DNA from 3 places in the Pseudarthrobacter sp. NPDC092419 genome. Region 3 is predicted to be linked to each of the others. Evidence: riboswitches for the same ligand, from Rfam matches in the RefSeq annotation. Region 3 holds a riboswitch; each other region holds the start of a gene.
The links. A riboswitch is a leader RNA that binds a small molecule or an ion and turns the genes downstream of it on or off. The one in region 3 is predicted to bind thiamine pyrophosphate.

Region 1: another riboswitch for thiamine pyrophosphate. It lies ahead of ACIQC0_RS14245 (ECF transporter S component); the one in region 3 lies ahead of ACIQC0_RS08765 (bifunctional hydroxymethylpyrimidine kinase/phosphomethylpyrimidine kinase).
Region 2: another riboswitch for thiamine pyrophosphate. It lies ahead of thiO (glycine oxidase ThiO); the one in region 3 lies ahead of ACIQC0_RS08765 (bifunctional hydroxymethylpyrimidine kinase/phosphomethylpyrimidine kinase).

What each region holds. Positions count from the first base shown of each region.
Region 1 is NZ_JBIVQF010000009.1:117,058-124,107, forward strand. Features, by position in the region: gene ACIQC0_RS14230 (UDP-N-acetylglucosamine 1-carboxyvinyltransferase) at 1-268, opposite strand, end outside; gene ACIQC0_RS14235 (energy-coupling factor transporter transmembrane component T family protein) at 386-1,198, opposite strand; gene ACIQC0_RS14240 (ABC transporter ATP-binding protein) at 1,195-2,742, opposite strand; gene ACIQC0_RS14245 (ECF transporter S component) at 2,742-3,365, opposite strand; TPP riboswitch at 3,432-3,571, opposite strand; gene ACIQC0_RS14250 (DUF4235 domain-containing protein) at 3,709-3,972, shown strand; gene mnhG (monovalent cation/H(+) antiporter subunit G) at 4,010-4,429, opposite strand; gene ACIQC0_RS14260 (monovalent cation/H+ antiporter complex subunit F) at 4,419-4,697, opposite strand; gene ACIQC0_RS14265 (Na+/H+ antiporter subunit E) at 4,694-5,239, opposite strand; gene ACIQC0_RS14270 (Na+/H+ antiporter subunit D) at 5,236-6,870, opposite strand; gene ACIQC0_RS14275 (Na(+)/H(+) antiporter subunit C) at 6,867-7,050, opposite strand, start outside.
Region 2 is NZ_JBIVQF010000010.1:22,280-29,329, reverse strand. Features, by position in the region: gene ACIQC0_RS14640 (TetR/AcrR family transcriptional regulator) at 1-163, shown strand, start outside; gene ACIQC0_RS14635 (DUF3107 domain-containing protein) at 226-450, shown strand; gene ACIQC0_RS14630 (hypothetical protein) at 505-807, shown strand; gene ACIQC0_RS14625 (thiazole synthase) at 810-1,625, opposite strand; gene thiS (sulfur carrier protein ThiS) at 1,630-1,866, opposite strand; gene thiO (glycine oxidase ThiO) at 1,863-3,185, opposite strand; TPP riboswitch at 3,178-3,297, opposite strand; gene thiE (thiamine phosphate synthase) at 3,325-3,987, shown strand; gene ACIQC0_RS14605 (RNB domain-containing ribonuclease) at 4,033-5,538, shown strand; gene ACIQC0_RS14600 (DUF302 domain-containing protein) at 5,538-5,954, shown strand; gene ACIQC0_RS14595 (DEAD/DEAH box helicase) at 6,186-7,050, shown strand, end outside.
Region 3 is NZ_JBIVQF010000004.1:231,674-238,723, reverse strand. Features, by position in the region: gene ACIQC0_RS08775 (vitamin K epoxide reductase family protein) at 1-203, opposite strand, end outside; gene ACIQC0_RS08770 (Rne/Rng family ribonuclease) at 646-4,113, shown strand; TPP riboswitch at 4,232-4,328, shown strand; gene ACIQC0_RS08765 (bifunctional hydroxymethylpyrimidine kinase/phosphomethylpyrimidine kinase) at 4,318-5,841, shown strand; gene rplU (50S ribosomal protein L21) at 6,175-6,483, shown strand; gene rpmA (50S ribosomal protein L27) at 6,545-6,808, shown strand; gene obgE (GTPase ObgE) at 6,925-7,050, shown strand, end outside.

The DNA of each region.
Region 1 (7,050 bases), on a different contig from region 3:
TCACGTCCACGGCGCCGGAGAGCGTGCGGCCACCCTCCACGCGGAGGTGGGTCATCCGCGGCTTGCCCACGTTCACGATGCTGCGTTCAAAGATGGTTTCGAGCCGCTGGATCATCTTCAGGCTCAGGTTCTGCTTGCCCTGCTCCATCCGGGCCACGGCGCTCTGGCTGGTTCCGAGCTCGGCCGCCAGCTGTCCTTGCGTCCAGCCCTTTTCGCCGCGGGCGTTCCTGAGCATGGCAGCTACGTGTTCGGTGGTTTCCTGCGTCATACCACCAAATATATCATCGATGAGTTACGACGGCGGTTCCAGATCCACCTGCACGCCGATCCCCGCGGCCAGTTACCCGACACGTGCGATATTCGCAAAGCAGCCAAGGGCAGAGTCTCAGTTCTCCAGCCACACCATGTTCCAGGTCCCGGCGGAGATGGCGGCGGCCGCCGACAGCCCCGCAATCAGCGCGCCACCCACAAACACCCAGAGATCCAGCCGGCTGTACGTGGACTCCCGTGCCCAAGTCCGCGGCCCGCCGCCGAACCCGCGCGCCTCCATGGTCACGGCCAGCCGGGATGCCCGCCGGATCGCCTGGACCAGCAGCCCGAAGCTCTGCCCGAGGGTGGCTTTGGCCCTCTGCAGCATATTTCCCCGCGAGCCGACGCCGCGTGCCCGCCTCGCCATGCCGATGGTCTGCCATTCCTCCGCCAGCAGGCCCACCAGCCGCATGGCGGCAAGGGTGCCCAGCACGAACCGGTGCGGCAGGCGCGCCTTCTGTGCCAGTGCGTCCGCGAGGTCCGTCGGGTCGGTGCAGCTCATGAGGAGCACCGCGGGCAGCGCGATCGCCAGCCCCCGGAGCATGAACCCGGCGCCCAGTTCCAAGGACCCTTCACTCATGGTCCACAGCCCGACGTCGATCAGCGTCCTTCCGCTGTCCGGCGCCAGGATGGAGGTGCTCCAGCCCCCCACCGCCGCGGCGAGGATCAGCGGCCACCCGCGCTGCCACAGCAGCACGAAGGTCAGCCCTGCCAGCGGAAACAGGAGGAGTTCGAACACCAGCGCCACGGAGGCTGAAACCCAGTCGATGGACAGCGCCAGCACCAGTGTCATGAGGAAGACCGCCGCGAACTTGCTCAGGGGGTTGGCACGGGTGAGCAGCGCCTGGTTGCCGCGCAGGTTCAGTTCCTGCCGCGCTGCCCCCGTCACGATGCCACCCGTTCCGGCGCTGCCATGTGCAGCTCGGCACCGGCGAGGGCGGCGGTGAATTCGGCGTCGTGGGTTACTGCCACGACGGAAGTGCCCTGGTCCAGGAGCTCGGACAGGAAGGACGCAAGTTCTGCCCAGGTGTTGGCGTCCTGCCCGAACGTCGGTTCGTCGAGGACCAGCACCTGCGGGCTCGCGGCCAGGACCGTTGCCACAGAGAGCCGCCGCTTCTCGCCTCCGGAGAGTGTGTAGGGGTTCGCGTCCACCAGGGCCGTCAGCCGCAGCCGCTCGAGCAGTTCGTCAACCCGTTCTTCGCCGTGCCCGAGGTGCCGCGGACCGAACAGCAGTTCGTCCCGCACTGTCCCGGTGACAAACTGATGCTCGGGCTCCTGGAACACGGTGCCGATCCGTTCGATCAGCTGCTCCGCCTTCCACTGGTACGGGTCGATTCCCGCGCCGCGGCTCAGGCCAACGGTGGCAGAAACCTTCCCTTCCACCGGTTCCAGGAGCCCGGCGAGGGTCAGCGCGAACGTGGACTTCCCCGCCCCGTTGGGCCCCGTGATGGCCAGGGCCTGGCCAGCCCGCACCTGCGCCGTGACATCGCGCTGGACCGGGACCGGCGGGATCTTGCCGAATCCCTTGCGGCGCGCGCGTTCCCTGGAGACGCCCAGCTTTTCGGCCGCGAGCAGGAGGTCGCCGGAGCCCGGTGAGGGCATGGCCGCACGTGCGCGCGTGGCCGGCACGTGGCCGGGCACCCATACGCCGGCGGCCATGAGCATCGCCCTGGCCTCGGTGAGCACCCGGTCCGGCGGCCCGTCCAGCAGCACAGCGGGGTCCGCAGCGGACCCCGGCTGCAGGACCACGATCCGGTCCACCAGGTCCTTCCAGACGGAGACACGGTGCTCCACCACCACCAGCGTGGCGCCGGTCTTGTCCAGGCAGCGGCCCACGGCGTCCCGGACCTCCAGCACGCCAGCCGGGTCCAGGTTGGCGGTGGGCTCGTCCAGCAGGACCAGCCCTGGGCGCATCGCCAGGATGCCCGCCAGCGCGAGCCGCTGTTTTTGCCCTCCGGACAGCGCAGACGTGGGGTGGTGCAGCGGCAGGTGGGAAAGCCCGACGTCGGCCAGCGCCTCGTGCACGCGCGCCCAGATGGCGTTACGGGGAACGGCCAGGTTCTCGGCGCCGAAGGCGACATCGTCACCAAGGCGCGAAAGAACCACCTGCGTCTCCGGGTCCTGCTGCATCAGTCCGGCGCGGCCGCGCCGGCCTCGGGGGGAAGCTCCATCGACCAGAAGCGAACCGGACTCGTCAGCGTCGCCGGCCTCGCCGTCGTCGTCCATGTCCCCCAGCACCCCGGCGAGGGCGTGGAGCAGCGTGGACTTGCCGGCACCCGACGGGCCGAGCAGGAGCACACGTTCCCCCGGCGCGATGTCCAGGTCGAGGCCCTGGACGGCCGGCTTGGTGCGCCCGGCGTGCCGCCAGCCCCAGCCGCGGGCGGCCACCGCGGCGGGGCGGACGGCGGAGGCGCTGCCGGAAGGTTCCGACATCAGGAGAAGACGGGCTCCGTGGCCGCCTTGCGGGAGGCGAAGGGGCTCAGGACGCCGGTCCGGGCGAGGCCGCGCGTGGCGATCCAGGACAGCGCACCGGCGATGATCGCACCGGAGATGCTGGTGAACAGGATGTACGCGAACTTGTCGCCGGCGGAGTAGGCGATGTTCCAGCCCCACGGGGAGAACGAATCGTTCAGCCCGCAGAACAGGCCGGCAGCGGCGCCCGCGATCAGTGCCACCGGCAGGTTGAACTTCCTGTAGACGAAGATCGCGAAGATGATCTCTGCGCCGAGGCCCTGGACGAACCCGGAGAACAGCACCGACGTGCCGTACTGCGACCCCATCAGCAGCTCGCCCGTGGCTGCGACCGTCTCGCAGAACAGCGCCGCGCCGGGCTTGCGGATGATGAGCATGCCCAGGACGGCCGGAATCATCCAGCCGCCGGCGATCAGGCCGGTCAGGGGCGGGTAGATGGCGTTCATCGGGCCGGACACTGCCAGCGCGCCCTGGGACCAGGCCCAGAAAATGACGCCGCCGGCGATGGCGATCAGCGCCGCCACCACGATGTCCACGACGCGCCAGGACTTGCCGGGGGTCTTCTTGATTGCTGCAGTTGCCATGGTGATCCTCCTGGGTAACAGGAGGGGAAAGTGCTCCCGGCAACCGCGTTGGACGGTGTTGCCGGGCACTTCGAGAACTCGACTCCCTTACGCCGGTACTAACCGGATCAGGTTCGAGGGTCTGCGGCTTCCCGCACTCTCAGCGCCCGGACGGGTTCCTGGCTGAGCCAGTGATGCCCGACGGCGGCGCTCCCCTGTCGTTTGAATGATGTGTTTCCGAATGATGCGGCCCCTGAGGGCTGGTTCAGTTTACACCGCAGCGGCCAATGGCGGCGGGGAAAATTACGGCGCCGGGCCGTTAGGCTGGGGTCAGTCCGTTTTCTGCCCGCAAGGAGTACAAGGAATGAACCTTTTCATTAAGCTGCTCGGCACCGGCATCTCGCTGGTGGCAGGCTTCGTCGGCACCAAGGTGGTCAACACCGTCTGGGAGAAGACCACAGGCCGGAAGCCTCCCACCGGCAAGGACGAGGATGTGCCCACCAGCCTGCACTCGGCCCTGACGTTCGCCCTGATCTCCGCATCGGTGAGCACCGTCATCCAGGTCCTGGCGAACCGCGGCACCCAGCGCGCCATCACCCGCTTCGCCAAGAGCCAGGACATCGTTTAGCCCCGCGCTTCAATCTGCCGCCGGCAACCCGCCTCACTCATTCCTCGGGAGGCGGGTTGCCGGCGGCTTTCTGCACCACGGCTTCGAGCTCGTCCGAGGTCAGCAGTTCCCGGTGCAGGTGCTTGGTCCGGTAACCGGCCCGGCCCACCATGTGCGCGGAGACCGGCACCGTCAGTAACTGGAAGATCCAGGCCACCAGCAGCACGGGCCACACCCACCAGGTGCGCAGCTGCAGCCCGATCGCCGCCAGCAGCAGGAACAGTCCCAGCACCTGCGGCTTCGTGGCGGCGTGCATCCGGCTCAGCAGGTCCGGAAACCGCAGCAGGCCTATGGCGGCGCCCAGCGACAGGGCAGCGCCGACCACCATGAACACCGCAGAAACGGCGTCCACCCAGGCATCAACGCCCGCGACAGTCTCGCCCACCGCCCGGTAGCCCATCAGCAGTTCAGGATTCATGCGGCTGCTCCCTTCTGTCCGCAACGAAGCGCGCCACGGTCACGGAGCCGACGAAGCCGATAATCGAGATGGCCACCACCAGCATCAGGTTGTTCAGGTGGCGGTTCACGGCCATGTCGATACACAGCGCTGCGCCCAGGATCGCCAGCAGGACGTCGGTGGCCAGTACGCGGTCCAGCAGCGAAGGTCCGCGGGCAATCCGGATAATGGCCCCGCCCGCGGCGAGCGACAGGATCACGGCCGTCACGGCCAGCACGGACTGCATCATGCGGCGGCCTCCCGTCGGACAATCTCAAGTTCGGCCGGTGTGCCCATGATCCTGATCAGCCCCGCTTCAATGGAAAGTACTTCGTTACGCAGCCTGGCCACGTCCTGCTCAGCGCTGATGTTCAGCCCGTGCAGATACAGGGTGGACGTGGAACGGTCCACCTCCACCACCAATGAACCCGGAATCAGCGAAATCACGTGCCCGGTGGCCGTCACCAGAAGGTCCTGGTGGCTCCGGAGCGTCACAGCGACGACGGCGTTCCTCACCCTGCGCCCACGGACCACCGCCAGGAAGAGCACCTGGGCACTTGCGGCGGCCACCTTTCCCAGGAAGGCAAAGGCGAAGGGTACGGCGTACAAAATGTTGAACCGGCCGCTCAGTTCGACGGGCGGCAGGTAGAACAGCCGGGCCACGGCCACCGCGAGCAGCGCACCGAACAGCAGGTTCCCCGGACTGAAGTCCTGCCACAGCGCGCCCCAGACAATCACGAGCCACACCAGCAGTGGAAGCTCCTGGCGCAGCGAAATCCGGCGGCGGCTCATTTCCCTCCTCCGGCAGTGGTGATCCGCGGGACGGAGGTGTCCGCGCCCAGCACGGCCTGCACATAGTCGGTCCGGTCCAGCATGTCCTGGGCGGCCTGCCCCGCCAGCGTAAAGAGCGGCCCCGCAAAGATTGTCAGTGCGACGCCGAGCGCCACCAGCCCCAGGGTGGAACCCACCATGGTCCGCGGCAGCACGACCGTGTGCGGCTGGCCGGTATCACCGGTGCTGCCGGCAGCGCCGGAGCCGGCCACCGCTCCCCCGGCCCCGCCGGAAACCGCCAGCAGCACGGGATCCGGATGTTCGGCGTCGGACGGTTTGCGCCAGAAGGCCCTGTTCCACACGCGCGCCACTGCGAGGAGGGTGAGCAGGCTGGTCAGCACGCCGCCCGCCACCAGCACGTACGCCAGCGGCGTGCCCAGGGCGATCCCGGCCTGGATCAGACCGGCTTTGCCCAGGAAACCGGAGAACGGCGGGATGCCCGCCAGGTTCATGGCCGGGATGAAGAACAGCAGTGCCAGCAGTGGTGATAGCTTGGCCAGACCGCCCAGTCGGTCCACGGAGGAACTGCCGCCGCGTCGCTCAATCAGCCCGGTCACCAGGAAGAGGCTGGTCTGGATGGTGATGTGGTGGGCCACGTAGAACACGGCCGCACCCAGCCCCGCGGCGGAGGACATCGCCAGGCCGAACACCATGTACCCGATGTGGCTGACCAGCGTGAAGGACAGCAGACGCTTGATGTCGCTCTGCGCCAGGGCACCCAGGATGCCCACCACCATCGTCAGCAGCGCCGCCACCATGAGCGGCGTATTCAGCGAGTCGCCGGGGAACAACAGGGTCTCGGTGCGCACCATCGCGTACACGCCAACCTTGGTCAGCAGCCCGGCGAACACGGCAGTGACGGGCGCGGGAGCGGTGGGATAGGAGTCCGGGAGCCAGAAGGACAGCGGGAACACGGCCGCCTTGATGCCGAATGCCACCAGCAGCATCACGTGCAGCAGCGTCCGGGTGCCCTGGTCCAGCTCGCCCAGCTTCAGCGCCAGGTCGGCCATGTTCACCGTGCCCGTGGCCCCATAGACCATGGCGATCGCGATCAGGAACAGCACCGATGACACCACCGAAACCACCACGTACGTGACGCCGGCGCGGATCCTCGGCCCGGTCCCGCCGAGCGTCATCAGCACGTAGCTCGCGGTCAGCAGGATCTCGAACCCTACGTAGAGGTTGAACAGGTCGCCGGAGAGGAAGGCGTTGGAGACGCCGGCCACCAGGATCAGGTAGGTGGGGTGGAAGATGGACACGGGCGCGTCGCTGTCGCCGTCGGCCATGCCCTGCCCGGTGGCGTAGACCAGCACCGCGAGGCTGACCGCGGAGGACACCACCAGCATCAGCGACGAGAACTGGTCCACCACCATCACGATCCCCCACGGCGGCAGCCACCCTCCGATGGTCACCGCGGCCGTCCCGCCGTCCCATACGGAAGCCAGGAGCAGGCATTCGAGCAGCAGCGTCAGGGACAGCAGCGCGATGCTCACGCTCCGCTGCGCCCGGGTGTGCCGGATCAGCAGGAACGTCAGTGCCGCTCCCAGGACGGGAAGGACGACGGCGAGGGGGGCCAGGGCGGCGACGTTCACTTTTCGCCTCCTTCAGCGGGCCGGGCTGCTCCGGGCGCACGGGAACCTTCGGCCGAGCGGGACCCCTCGGCCGGGGTGACGTTCAGCGAACCGGGAGTTTCCTCGGATACCGCGCTGTCCACCGGTATTTCCCGCCCGCCTGTCACCAGCACAGGGAACTCGGACGTCTCCGCCGGGATC
Region 2 (7,050 bases), on a different contig from region 3:
GCAGCTTGAAGCGCAGCTTTTGGGCCGCGGCCTGGCCGGAATGGCCCAGGTCAGCGCGCGGTATTGGCTGGAAACGGACGGAAACCTGGACCTCGATGTGGCCAGCGACCTGATCTACCGTTTAGCTTGGCGCGGAATCTCCCGTTTTCCCAAAGAGTCCTAGACTACAAATAAGACATCAACGGGTAGAGATACCTGAGCACTTTGACCGGCTGGGAGGCCCCTGTGGAAATTAAGATCGGCGTGCAGAACGTTGGCCGCGAAATCGTCCTCGAGTCCACGGAGGACGCGGACTCCGTGGCCAAGGTCGTCGGCGAAGCCATCAACACCGGCAGCGAGCTTCGCCTGAAGGACGACAAAGGACGCCTGATCATCGTTCCCGGCAACGCCCTTGGCTACGTGGAAATCGGTGCCGAGGAAGTCCGGCGCGTAGGTTTCGGCCAGTTCTAGGACCTAAGCCGCGGCGGCCGCCAGTCCGCCGCGGCTTACAGTCAAAGGAGATCCATGCTCTCGCTCACCATCGTCGTGCTCGCAGCCGTTGCCGCAGGGTTCCTTGTGTGGGCCAATGACAGGCGGCACGCCAAGTACGGCGCCGCCCTCCCGGCGGGCGTGGCCGTGGCCGCGGCGTCCGTGGCCTGGATAATCCTCATCGCCGCCGGGTTTGGCTACCTGCCCGGCCTGACCTGGCTGCCGTGGGTCCTGCCCGTGCTGCTCGGAACCTGCGCGACCCTGGCCGTCGTCATCTACTTGGGACGCACACGCGCCCGGCAGGACACGGAGCGCCTGACCGCAGCCCTCCGCCTTTAGAGCTAGAGAAACTCCGCCCTGCCCTCCATGGCGGAGGACGCGAGTGCATGCTCACGCCGCGGGATCCGCCCCGCAGCCCTGGCCATCCTGCCGGCAGCCACCGCGTGCTTGAAGGCCGCGCCCATCAGCGCAGGGTTCTGCGCCCTCGTCACCGCCGTCGCCAGCAACACAGCGTCGCAGCCCAGTTCCATGGCCAGCGCGGCGTCGGAAGCGGTCCCGATTCCCGCGTCCAGCACCACGGGAACCGAAGCGCGGGAGACGATCAGCTCAATGTTGTGCGGGTTCAGGATGCCCAGGCCTGTTCCGATCGGTGCTCCCAGCGGCATGACGGCCGTGGCGCCCAGGTTTTCGAGCCGGAGCGCCAGGACAGGATCGTCATTCGTGTAGGCAAAGACCTTGAAGCCACGGGCCACCAGCTGTTCCGTGGCGTCGACCAGCTCCACGGCATCCGGCAGGAGGGTCTGTTCGTCAGCGATGACTTCCAGCTTGACCCAATCCGTCTCCAGGGCTTCGCGGGCCAGCTCAGCGGTGAGGACGGCATCACGGGCTGTAAAGCAGCCCGCCGTGTTGGGCAGCACCCGGATGCAGTGGTCCACCAGCAGCTGGAACAGCGAGCCGGTCTCCGCAGGGGAATAACGGCGCATCGCAACTGTGGTCAACGCTGTACCGGAGGCGAGCAGCGCAGCGCCGAGCCCTTCCAGGCTGGGCGCTCCCCCGGTCCCCATGATCAGCCGCGAGTGCAGCGGGACTCCGTCGATCACCAAGGTGTCGGCAACGTCGGATTCTGCGCCGGCGGGTGCGTTCGTTATTTGGGTCATGATGTCAGCCTCCCTGCACTGCGGTGACAAGTTCAACGTCGTCGCCCTCGGCGAGCGCTGTGGCGGACCACTGGCTCCGCGGCACCACCTGCGCGTTCTGCGCCACCGCCACGCCAAGCTTCCGCCCGTCCGCGGCCTGGCCGTCTGCTGCCAGCGGCCGGCCGGTGATATGGCTGACCAGCGCAGCAATGGAGGCGCCGTCCGGCACGGCGCGGAGGCTTCCGTTCAGAATGATATTCATGCTCTCTCCTTGGTGTCGTGGCGTGATGCGGCTGCGGAAAACCGGGCAGGGTTGAACGCTGCCCAGCGGGGGTCTTGACTGCCATCCAGCAGGGCGCGGCAAATAGCCGCGGCGGCGGGTGCCAGCAGCACGCCGTGGCGGAAGAAGCCGGTGGCGACGATGACCCCCGGGACGTGTCCCGCTGCGCCGTCAGGCAGCGGGACCCGGCCCAGCAGTGGCGCATTATCGGGGGTTCCGGGGCGGGCCCGCGCTGTACATTCGAGTAATTCCAGTTCGGCGACGGCGGGTACCAGCGCCTGGGCGTCCCGGAGGAGCTGGTAGACCCCGCCGGCGGACACCGCACCGTCGGACGCAGCGTCCTGACCTGCACCGGATTCCAAGCGAGCCGTCCCGCCCAGGGCGTCCTCGCGCTGGGTGGCGCCGATCACCACGGTTCCGTCCTGCCGGGGCACCAGGTAGACGGGCACGCCATGGACCAGGCCCCGGACCGTGGCGGTCACCAGCGGGCGAAGGTGTTCCGGCACGGCGAGCCGCAGGATGTCGCCGTGCACGGGACGCAGCGGCAGGGCCAGTCCGGCTGGCAGTCCGCCGAGCGCTCCTGCGTAGAGGCCATTGGCCACCACGGTCTCCCCCGCGAAGACCTTTCCGCCGCCTTTCAGCAGGGCTCCGGCCACGCCGTCGTCCTTCCAAAGCAGTTCAGCGGCCCGGGCCGGGACCGCGTAACCGTCGACGGCGCCCGCCACCCGGGTGCCGGCCCCGCCGTCGCCTTCTGCGTGCCGGGAGAGCGCCAGCCGGAGGCAGGCCACCAGCTGCCGCGGATCCACCTGGTGGTCGGCAGGGGTGTCCAGGGCGCAGGCGATCGCCGGGCTCAGGAGCGGCTCCCGGCGGCGGGCCTCCCGGACCGTGAGGGGCTCCACGTCGAGGCCGTTGGCCTTTTGCACGGACCGAAGGTCCAACAGCGCCCGCCGGTCCGCAGCGTCCACGCCGACGGCGAGGGTCGGCGTCGTGAGGTATCCGGGCGCCGCGCCCGCGGCGGCGCTGAGGGCGGCTACGAAACCCGGCCACAGGGAGGAGGCTTCCAGCATCAGGTCCAGGAGGTTTTCCTCCTGGTAGTGAAGCTCACTGACGGGGGCGAGCATTCCGGCTGCCGCCCAGCTGGCGCCGGTTCCGGGGGCATCGTCCACCAGCACCACGGATCGGCCGGAGCGGCGGGCTTCCCAGGCGATGCTGTGGCCGATCACCCCGCCGCCGATGACGGCGACGTCGGCATGCACCACGCTTCCTGCGGCAGCGCCGGACCCAACGGTGGGGTTGCCCATATGGTTCCTTCCCTACGCCGGTATTAGCCGGATCAGGTCAAGCGGTCGGCTCTGACGCCCTCTCAGCCCGGCGCTTTTATGACAGCCGCCGCAGGCTCCCGCAGTACGAGGCCAGTTTAGAGGAACTAGGCTTGCTGCCATGAATGTGTCCCCCGCTGCCGCCTTGGCGTCCGCCCGCCTGTACCTCTGCACCGATGCCCGCCGCGGCCAGGGCGACTTTGCCCGGTTCGTCGACGCCGCATTCGCCGGAGGCGTGGACATCATCCAGCTCCGGGACAAAACCATCGAGGCCGTCGAGGAGCTGGAGCTGCTCGACGTGCTGCGCGAAGCTGCCGAACGGCACGGCCGGCTGTGGGCCGTCAACGACCGCGCCGATATCGCTTCCCTTTCCGGGGCGCCGGTGTTCCATATCGGCCAGAAGGACCTCCCCGTCAAGGCCGCGCGCAGCTTCCTGGACGGCGCGGCGATCGGGCAGTCCACGCACGCGCCGGAGCAGGTGGATGCAGCGGTGGCCGCTGCCTCGGGACCGGCTGGGCTGGACTACTTCTGCGTGGGTCCGCTGTGGGCGACGCCCACGAAACCCGGCCGGGCCGCCGTCGGCCTCGACCTGGTCAGGCACGCCGCGGCCGCCGCGCCGGCCGGCCTGCCCTGGTTTGCCATCGGCGGAATCGACCACGGCAACGTGGACAAGGTGGTCGCTGCAGGGGCCCGCCGGATCGTGGTGGTCCGCGCCATCACGGAGGCGCCGGACCCGGCCGCGGCTGCAGCCTCGCTGCTCGCGGCGCTGGACGCCGCGCGCTAGCCCCGCTGTTCCTCGTTCCGGTGGTTTCGGGCTAGGCTGATTTTCGTGTCGCATCATCGGTTGGCCCCCCATGTCCACGAGCACAAAAACGCGCTCGAGGAGGCCTTGAGCGCGCTGCGCACCGAGCTGGAACTGCCCGCCCGATTCCCAACGGAAGTCGTCGCGGACGCCGAAGCGGCCGTGGCCGCGCTGGACATGCCCGACTATGACCTGACCGGCGTCGGCTTCATCACCATCGACCCGGAATCCTCCACGGACTTGGACCAGGCCCTGTTCATTGAGCCTGCCGAGGGCGGCTACCGGGTGCTGTACGCCATCGCCGACGTTCCCGCTTTTGTCCGGCCGGGAGGGCCGCTGGATGCCGAAACACGGCGCCGGGGGCAAACTTTCTACGCCCCGGACGGCCGGATCCCGCTGCACCCGGAGGTCATCAGCGAAGGTGCCGGCAGCCTGCTGCCGGACCAGGACTGCCCGGCGTTCGTCTGGGACTTCCAGCTGGACAACGCCGCGGAAGTGACTGCCGTGACCGTGCGCCGGGCGCGCGTCCGCAGCCGTGACAAGCTCAGCTACAAGGGCGCCCAGAAGGAGCTCGACGCCGGCACGGCGCCGCCGGTCCTCCAGCTGCTCAAGGAGGTAGGGCTCAAGCGCGTGGCACTGGAGCGCGAGCGGGGCGGCGCCAGCCTGAACATGCCGGACCAGGAGATCGTCCAGCTCCCCGACGGCGGCTACCGGATTGCCGCCGCCCCGCAGCTTCCCGTGGAGGACTGGAACGCACAGATTTCCCTCATGACCGGGATGGCCGCCGCCCGCCTCATGCTGGACGGCAAGGTGGGTATCCTGCGCACCATGCCCGAGCCCGACAGCCGATCCCTGGACCACTTCCGGCTCCAGACAGAAGTTCTGGGAAAGCCCTGGAACGGAAAGATCAGCTACGGCGAATACCTCCGCACCCTGGACCCCACGGAGCCGCGCCAGCTTGCCATCCTGCACTCCGCCGGAATGCTGTTCCGCGGCGCCGCCTACACCGCCTTCGACGGCACTGTCCCCGGGGATGCGGTCCAGTCAGCCATCGGTGCGTCCTATGCCCACACCACGGCTCCACTGCGCCGGCTTGTGGACCGTTTCGTCCTGGTGATCTGCGAGTCGCTATGCAGCGGCGGCGGAGTCCCCGACTGGGCCCGTGCGGCCCTGCCGCTGCTGCCCGGGATTATGGCCGGTTCGGATCAACTGGCAAACCGCATGGAGCGCATGGCGCTGGACACCGTGGAAGCTGCGCTGCTGGTCAACCACGTGGGGCAGGAGTTCGACGCGATTGTCATTTCCGGCTCCCGGCCGTCCAAGGACAATGGCGGGCCGTCCAACGGCAAGAACGGCAACGGGAACGGCGCCTCCGGCATCATCCAGATCGCGGAGCCTGCGGTGACCGCCCGCTGTGCCGGCGAACTCGAATCGGGCACCAAGGTACGGGTGCGCCTGGTGTCCTCGGACATCGCCGCGCGCCAGGTTCATTTCGAACTCGTCAGTCAGCAGCCCACCACCAAGGAGTCATGATGAGCTACACCAACAGCGTCACCGTCCCGCTCGCCTGGGAAGAGTCCGTCCAGGCCACCAGGGATGCGCTGGCCAACCAGGGTTTTGGAATCCTGACGGAGATCAACGTCCGGTCCACCTTCGAGGCAAAACTCGGCCCGGATGCGGCGGAGGCTGTGGGCGACTACATCATTCTTGGTGCGTGCAATCCGTCACTGGCCAGCCGCGCCCTGGCGGCCGAGCCCGAAATGGGCGCGCTCCTGCCCTGCAACGTAGTGGTCCGACGCGGCAAGGAGGCGGACGCCACCACGGTAGAGGCAATCGACCCACAAACCATGGTGCAGCTCAGCGGTGCCCCTGCGGTCCGGGAGGTAGCGGACGACGCCGATGCGCGCCTGCGCGCGGCCCTCGCCGAGATCGCGGGCATTTACGGCTAGACTGGTGCCTGTAGAAATGGATGCCCGGTCGTTGATTTCCTTTTATTGAAACCAACAAGCCCGCCCCTACGCGATCTTGAGAAACACCCGCCGGTCCCCAGTGCCGGCATTAGATAGCCCGCGATCGGCTTCCACTGGAATTGCTTGTGCGCCTGAGCGTGCTCCGGCCCCGCCACCGGCGGAACCGTTGAGCAGGCAGCGCCATTGCCCAAATGAATAAGGAAACTCCACGTGAGTGAATTGCACACCCACCAGCTTTTGACGGACGAGTCCGGCACCGAAACCATCGAGCCGGAAGAGACCATCATCTCGGACGAGAAGCCGCACGAGATCGAGGAAAAGTCGTTCGCCGACTTCAACGTCCGCGAAGACATCGTCGCATCCCTGGCAGCAGCCGGGATCACCCACCCCTTCCCCATCCAGGCCATGACCCTGCCCGTGGCGCTCTCCGGCCACGACATCATCGGCCAGGCCAAGACCGGCACCGGTAAAACCCTCGGTTTTGGCATCCCAGCCCTGCAGCGCGTAGTTGGCCAGGACGATCCCGGCTACGACAAGCTGGCCGTCCCGGGCGCGCCCCAGGCCCTGGTCATCGTGCCCACGCGCGAACTTGCCGTCCAGGTGGCCAACGACTTGCAGACCGCCTCCAGCAAGCGCAATGCCCGCATCGCCACCATTTACGGTGGCCGCGCCTATGAGCCCCAAGTGGAAGCCCTGAAGAACGGCGTTGAGGTCGTGGTGGGCACGCCCGGCCGCCTGATCGACCTGTACCGGCAGAAGCACCTGAGCCTGAAGAACGTCCGGATTGTGGTCCTGGATGAGGCCGACGAAATGCTGGACCTCGGCTTCCTTCCCGACGTTGAGACCATCATCGCCGGCACCCCGGCTGTCCGCCAGACGCTCCTGTTCTCTGCCACGATGCCCGGCCCCGTCATCGCCATGGCCCGCCGCTACATGACGCAACCCACCCACATCCGTGCCGCCGACCCGGACGACGAAGGCCTGACCAAGCGCGACATCCGCCAGTTGATCTACCGTGCCCACAGCATGGACAAGATCGAGGTGGTGGCCCGTATCCTGCAGGCCAAGGGCCGCG
Region 3 (7,050 bases):
GTGTGGCTTGGGTCCTTGAGGACTTCGAGCTTCTCCAGCACCAGGACTCCGGAGGCGATCCAGCCGACGACGCCGGTAATCACCAGGAGCCAACCGAACGGCCGGGTGCGGGTCACGGCAGGGACGGGGGCGGCACTGCCGGAGCCTGGTTCAGCGCCCCGGGCCGGCGCGGGTGAGCTGTTGGCGGGGGAGATGCTGGGCATTGGTATAGCGTCCTTCTCATCAGGGTGCTCGTTGCCCCGATTGTAACGCCGCCCGCTGGGAGGGCCTTTCAGCCGCACAGGTCCGGGCCGCGCTTCCGCCCCGCAATTGCCGGGGTGTGAGACAATAAGCGTGGCTGGAAGCCGATCCACATTCGGACTCCGGTCCGGTGGCTTGTTTGCAAGACCGCCAATGACGCGCAGGGCAGGCTCCGGTTGTATACGGATCAGACTCCCGCGACTCCATTGGGCGGCACCTGGTTGTAGCACGTAGAACAACGGGTTTCAGGACATCCTGCCGGCTCCCACGGGCTGCCGCACCCCCACGCCGGTGCGAACCTGGGAGTATCCACTTGACTTCTGTCAACGCCTGCGGGTTTTGACAATATTTGCCCCAATGGGTGCCGGATGTGGCGGTACGTCAGGGGCAGGAGTGTTGCCACGTATGGAAAATGAACAAGGTTTGGCCGTTAACGAAGAAGCTGTTGCGGCGGATGCCGCCGTTGCCCCTAAGAAAGCCACCAGGACTCGGCGCAAGGCTGCGCCCAAGAAAGACGCCGCAGAAGCCACGGCACACGTTGACCCTGAACTGGCTGAACCGGAACTGAGCGAGCCGCAGCTGGCTGAACCGTCCCTGGGCGAGCCGGCGCTCACCGAAACTGGGCTTACCGAAACTGGGATTACCGAAACTTCGCTGACTGAAACCGCCGGCGGTGCAGATTCCGGCGGGGAAGTACCAGCTGCGGCGAAGGCTGCCCCTGCCCGCCGCACCCGGGCCCGCAAGAAACCGGAGGCCGCACAGTCTGCTGCTGATGCAACCCCAGTAGTCAAGGGTGACGTTCCGCCCGCCGACTCTGTACAGAGCGAAGTCGCGGGGGACGGCAGCGGGGACCCTGCCGTCCCCGCAGACGCCGGTCAGGAAACCTCAGGGGAGCCGGACGCCAAACCGGTGCGCCGCCGTCGTACGTCAACGCGCAAGGCGCAGGCAGCCGCTCCCGATGCTGCCGCGGAGGAAGCTCCGGCCGCCGACGCAACCGAAACTGTCGAGCCCGCAGCCGCAACCCCCTCAGCTGAAACTCCGGCACCGGAAGCCGCCGCAGGGCCCGCGGAGGCAGGAACCCCTGTGGCAGGACCCGCCCAGGACGACACAGCCCAAAAAGACACCGCGCAGACCGAAGACGCACCGGCCACCCCGTTCGGATCGCTGTTCATGGAACCCGGTTCCGCGACCTCGGTCCTGTTCCAGGCCCCGGATCTGAGCACTGTTGCCCGGCCCGCGCCCGTAGCCGTAGAAGCTGACCAGGACGACGTGGACGAGGACGATTCCGAGGAGCCTGGCAGCAGGCGCCGCCGCCGCAGCCGTGGCCGCCGTGGCCGCAGCCGCTCCGACCGTGACGGCGAAGCCGCGGACGGCCAGGAAGACGAAGACACCGCCGATGAAGACACCGCCGGACCGGTCGAAGAAGGCGTAACGTCGCGACGGCGCCGCCGCCGTCGTCGCGGCGACCAGGACCTTGAGCTCACCGGCGGCGAGGACGACGACCCGCCCAACACGGTTACCCGCGTCCGCGCACCCCGCCCCGCGAGCGACATTCCCGTCAGCAACCGTGTCACCAGCGTCAAGGGTTCCACCCGCCTGGAAGCCAAGAAGCAGCGCCGCCGCGAATCCCGCGACACCGGCCGCCGCCGCACCGTCATCACCGAGGCGGAATTCCTGGCACGCCGGGAATCCGTGGACCGGCAGATGATCGTCCGGCAGCGCGACGACAGAATCCAGATCGGCGTCCTGGAAGACGGCGTCCTGGCCGAGCACTTCGTCTCGAAGACCCAGCAGGACTCCCTGATCGGCAACGTCTACCTGGGCAAGGTCCAAAACGTGCTGCCCTCCATGGAGGCCGCGTTCGTAGACATCGGCCGCGGCCGCAACGCCGTCCTTTACGCCGGTGAAGTCAACTGGGACGTTGTGAACCTGGAGGGCAAGCAGCGCCGAATCGAGAACGCGCTGAAGTCCGGCGACACCGTCCTGGTGCAGGTCACCAAGGACCCTGTGGGCCACAAGGGCGCCCGCCTCACCAGCCAGATTTCGCTGCCGGGCCGCTACCTGGTGTACGTCCCGGGCGGGTCAATGACCGGAATCTCCCGGAAGTTGCCGGACGTGGAGCGCAACCGCCTCAAGCGAATCCTCAAAGACCGCCTGCCGGAGCATGCCGGCGTCATTGTGCGCACGGCCGCTGAGGGTGCCTCCGAAGAAGAGCTGACGCACGACATCAACCGCCTCCGCGCGCAGTGGGAAGGCATCGAAAACCAGTCGAAGTCCACCAAGATCCTTGCCCCGGAACTGCTCTACGGTGAACCGGACCTGACCATCAAAGTGGTCCGTGACGTCTTCAACGAGGATTTCTCCAAGCTGATCGTTTCCGGCGAGGAAGCCTGGGACACCATCGAGGCCTATGTGACCTACGTGGCTCCGGACCTGGTAGGCCGGCTGGAAAAGTGGACCCAGGACCAGGACATCTTCTCCGCCTGGCGTATCGACGAGCAGATCCACAAGGCCCTCGAGCGCAAGGTCTTCCTGCCCTCGGGCGGCTCCCTGGTGATCGACCGGACCGAAGCCATGACCGTGGTGGACGTCAACACCGGCAAGTTCACCGGCAGCGGCGGCAACCTCGAGGAAACCGTCACCAAGAACAACCTCGAAGCTGCCGAGGAAGTTGTCCGCCAGTTGCGCCTGCGTGACATCGGCGGCATCATCGTCATCGACTTCATCGACATGGTGCTCGAGTCCAACCGCGACCTGGTCCTGCGCCGCCTGGTGGAGTGCCTGGGCCGCGACCGCACCAAGCACCAGGTTGCCGAGGTTACGTCCTTGGGCCTGGTCCAGATGACGCGCAAGCGCATGGGTACGGGCCTCCTGGAGGTCTTCGGCGAGCAGTGCGAGGCCTGCGCGGGCCGTGGCATGATCACGCACGATGACCCAGTAGAGCACCGCCGCGCCAACACTGTGGCGGCTGAACACCACGTTCACCGTGCCGACAACCGCGGCGAATCCAGGGGCGAGGGTGCGCGCAACGAGAACCAGCGCGGCGACAGCAACCAGCCGGGCGGACGGGAGCGCAAGCGCCGGCGCGGCCGGGGCGGCCAGCAGGCAGAAGTGACGCCGGCGGCGGCACCCGCCGTCCAGCTCCACACGGTCCACCCGGACCCGTCCGACGCCGAACGCCACGCCAAGGCAGAGGCCACCCGCCTGGCCCTGGCCAACATCGCGGCGGCGGCCCATGCGGCGCACCTCCACGACGACGAGGTGGCAGCAAGCAAGCAGGCAGCATCAGCTGCCGCGCCCGCGGCGCCGGTGCCCGCTGAACGCGCAGAAGCGGAAAAGCGCGACGCCGTTGCTTCCGCCCGGCCCGCAGCAGTGCTCACCTTCGGCGGCGAGAAGGTTGCGCTGCCCTTCGTGGAGCACACGGAAGAGCAGCAGCCCCAGCCTTCGCTCTCCCTGGACCGGCTGGCCGAGGCGTTCGCACACCTGGGCGGACCCGTCAGCGAGGAGGAAGCTGCACCGGCAGCTGCCGCCGCCGAGCCAGCAGCACCCGCTGCTTTGGCCGTACCGGTTTCTGCAGCTCCAGCGGCTCCCGCAGGTGCATCCGCGGAGAAGGACTACTCCGACCACACGCTGGAGCAGTCCCGCCAGCGGAGGCCGCGCCGCAACCGGAGCGCGAGCCGTGCCCAAGGCGCAGCCAACGCCACCACGGTGGAGCAGCACGAAAACGTGCCGGCCCCGGCCGCCGGGCACTCCCACGCGGCCAAGGCTCCGGAACCTGCCGCGGGCCCCGCGCCGGAAACAGCCCCGCCAGCCGCGAAGCAGGCGGAGGAGCCCATCATCCTCGGCGTCGGGGTGCCGGCCTCGGAGCTGTAGCCCGGGCAAGCGCCCTCCGGAAGTCCCCGTCTCATGGACTTTTCCCCCTGGAAACCCCTGGGGAGAAGTTCATAAGGCGGGGATTTCTGCGTCCGGGACGGCAAAACGGCTAGGCTGGGAAACCGACACGGGGTGCCGCGCAGAGGGCGGCTGAGATCCAGACCCGTTGAACCTGTCCGGTTAGCACCGGCGAAGGGATGTCTCTTGTCATCGATCACTGTCCTGCCACAAGTGCGGGAAACTGGCGCCGCACTGTCCCGCATCCCGCGCGTCCTGTCCATTGCCGGCTCCGATCCCTCCGGCGGCGCCGGCATCCAGGCGGACCTGAAGAGCATCGCGGCCCACGGTGGCTACGGCATGGCTGCCATTACGGCGCTCACCGCGCAAAACACCCGTGGCGTGCAGGCAGTGCACGTTCCGCCCGCAGACTTTCTGGCACAGCAGCTGGATGCCATCAGCGAAGACATCACCGTGGACGCGGTCAAGATCGGCATGCTCGGCGAGGCAGCGGTCATTGAAGTGGTGCGGGCCTGGCTCGAGAAGGCGCGCCCCGCCGTCGTGGTCCTCGACCCGGTGATGGTTGCCACCAGCGGCGACCGGCTCCTGCAGGAGTCCGCCGAGACCGCCCTGCGCGCCTTGTTGCCGCTGGCGGACCTCATTACCCCGAACCTCGCCGAACTGGCGATCCTCGTTGGCGAAGAGCAGCAGTCCACCTGGGCTGGGGCCCTGGACCAGGGCCGGCGGCTTGCCCGTGCCACCGGCGCGACGGTCCTGGTCAAAGGGGGCCATCTCGCAGGCCGGGACTGCCCGGATGCGTTGGTGGACACGTCCGGCCGGCTGTCCGCGGAAGTGGTGGAACTGCCGGGCGAGCGGGTCGCTACGCGGAACAGCCACGGCACGGGCTGCTCCCTGTCCTCGGCGATGGCCACAATCCAGGCCCGGCTCGGACATTGGGAAGCATCGCTTCGGGAGGTCAAGCCATGGCTGGCGGGCGCACTGGCTGCTTCGGGCCAGCTGTCGGTGGGAACGGGAAACGGCCCCGTGCACCATTTCCACCACCAGGACGTCCCGCGCCCTGAAGGTGCCTTCGGCCGGCAGCTCTGGGCGGACGCCGAGGACTACCTCGAGGACATTTTTGCCCTGCCCTTCATCCAGGCGCTGGCCGCGGGAAACCTGTCCGAAAGTGAGTTTGCGTATTACCTCGCCCAGGACGCCATCTACCTCAACGGCTACTCACGGGTGCTGGCCCGGACCAGCGCGCTGGCGCCCACGGAGGCCGAACAGTTGTTCTGGGCAGGCTCTGCGCAGCAATGCCTGGAGGTCGAGTCGGAGCTGCACCGTTCCTGGCTCAGCACCCGGCCGGCGCAGGGCGGACTGGGCCCCGTGACCAAGACGTACGTGGATCACCTGACTGCAGCGTCGGCGTCGGGCAGTTATGCGGTGCTCACCGCCGCGGTGCTGCCCTGCTTTTGGCTATATGCGGAGGTAGGGCGCACGCTGCACGCAGGATTCGTGGCAGCGGGGGAGCCGGCCGGACACCCCTACGCCGATTGGCTGCGCACGTACGCGGACGAAGCCTTCGCGGCGGCGACGCGCCGGGCCGTGGCCATCGTGGACGAGGCCGGGCGGAACGCATCCGAAACGGAGAGGACCGCCATGGTGACAGCGTTCCGGCACTCGTGCCGGCTGGAAGTGGAATTCTTCGACGCGCCGCGCCTGCATTCCTGACCGTAACGGGGCTTGTCTGCGGCTACTATGGTGGGGCACGGTCCCGGCGCCGGAGCAACCTGTGGCTACTATCACAGACGACCCGCCGGAACCAGCCTCATTTGCGGCCGAAGCCAAAACTAGCGTATTCTAGATCTTCGGTGCTTACGCCAACACTTGGGTTATGACCCTGGGGGTCGCCGCGTGTCCAGGACATGCTGCAATTTCTTCCGGGATAGCTCACGGGTTCCCCCGGGAAATCCACGGCGTTGAGGCACAGCGGAAACCCAGCCACTCAGCGCCGGGTGCCGCACGCAAATTTAGTAATAAACGTCGAGAGAAGTGAGTTCCCAAGTGGTGTACGCGATTGTCCGCGCAGGCGGCCGCCAAGAGAAGGTTTCCGTTGGAGACTTCGTTACCCTGAACCGCGTCGCCGGTGGAGCCGGCAGCACCATTGAGCTGCCCGCACTGCTCCTGGTAGACGGTGACAAGGTCACCTCCGCCGCTGCTGACCTGGCCAAGGTGACTGTTACGGCTGAGATCCTCCAGGACCTCCGTGGTCCTAAGATTGTGATCCAGAAGTTCAAGAACAAGACCGGTTACAAGAAGCGCCAGGGTCACCGCCAGGAACTGACCAAGGTCAAGATCACCGGCATCAAGTAACCACTGGTTACTGTTCAGGTTTTTCAGCAGATTCCCCAGAATTTAGAGGCAGGCATTTCAGATGGCACATAAAAAGGGCGCGAGCTCCACTCGCAACGGTCGTGACTCCAACGCTCAGTACCTCGGCGTGAAGCGCTTCGGCGGCCAGGTTGTTTCCGCAGGCGAAATCATCGTCCGCCAGCGCGGCACCCACTTCCACCCGGGCGCCGGCGTTGGACGTGGCGGCGACGACACCCTGTTCGCGCTGACCCCGGGAGCCGTTGAATTCGGTACCCGCCGCGGTCGTCGCGTCGTCAACATCGTTGCTGCTGCGGCTGCAGAGTAACAAACAGTTCTGAAGCGGTGGAGCGGGCCATACGGTCCGCTCCACTGTTCTTTTAACCGCATTACAATCGTCTTGGCGTCCAGCGGCGCCGGGAAACAGCATTTGAGGAGATCCACGTGGCCAGCTTTGTAGACCGGGTAGTACTGCACGTATCCGGCGGTACCGGCGGCCATGGGTGCGTCTCCGTCCACCGCGAAAAGTTCAAGCCGCTCGGCGGGCCCGACGGCGGCAATGGCGGCAAT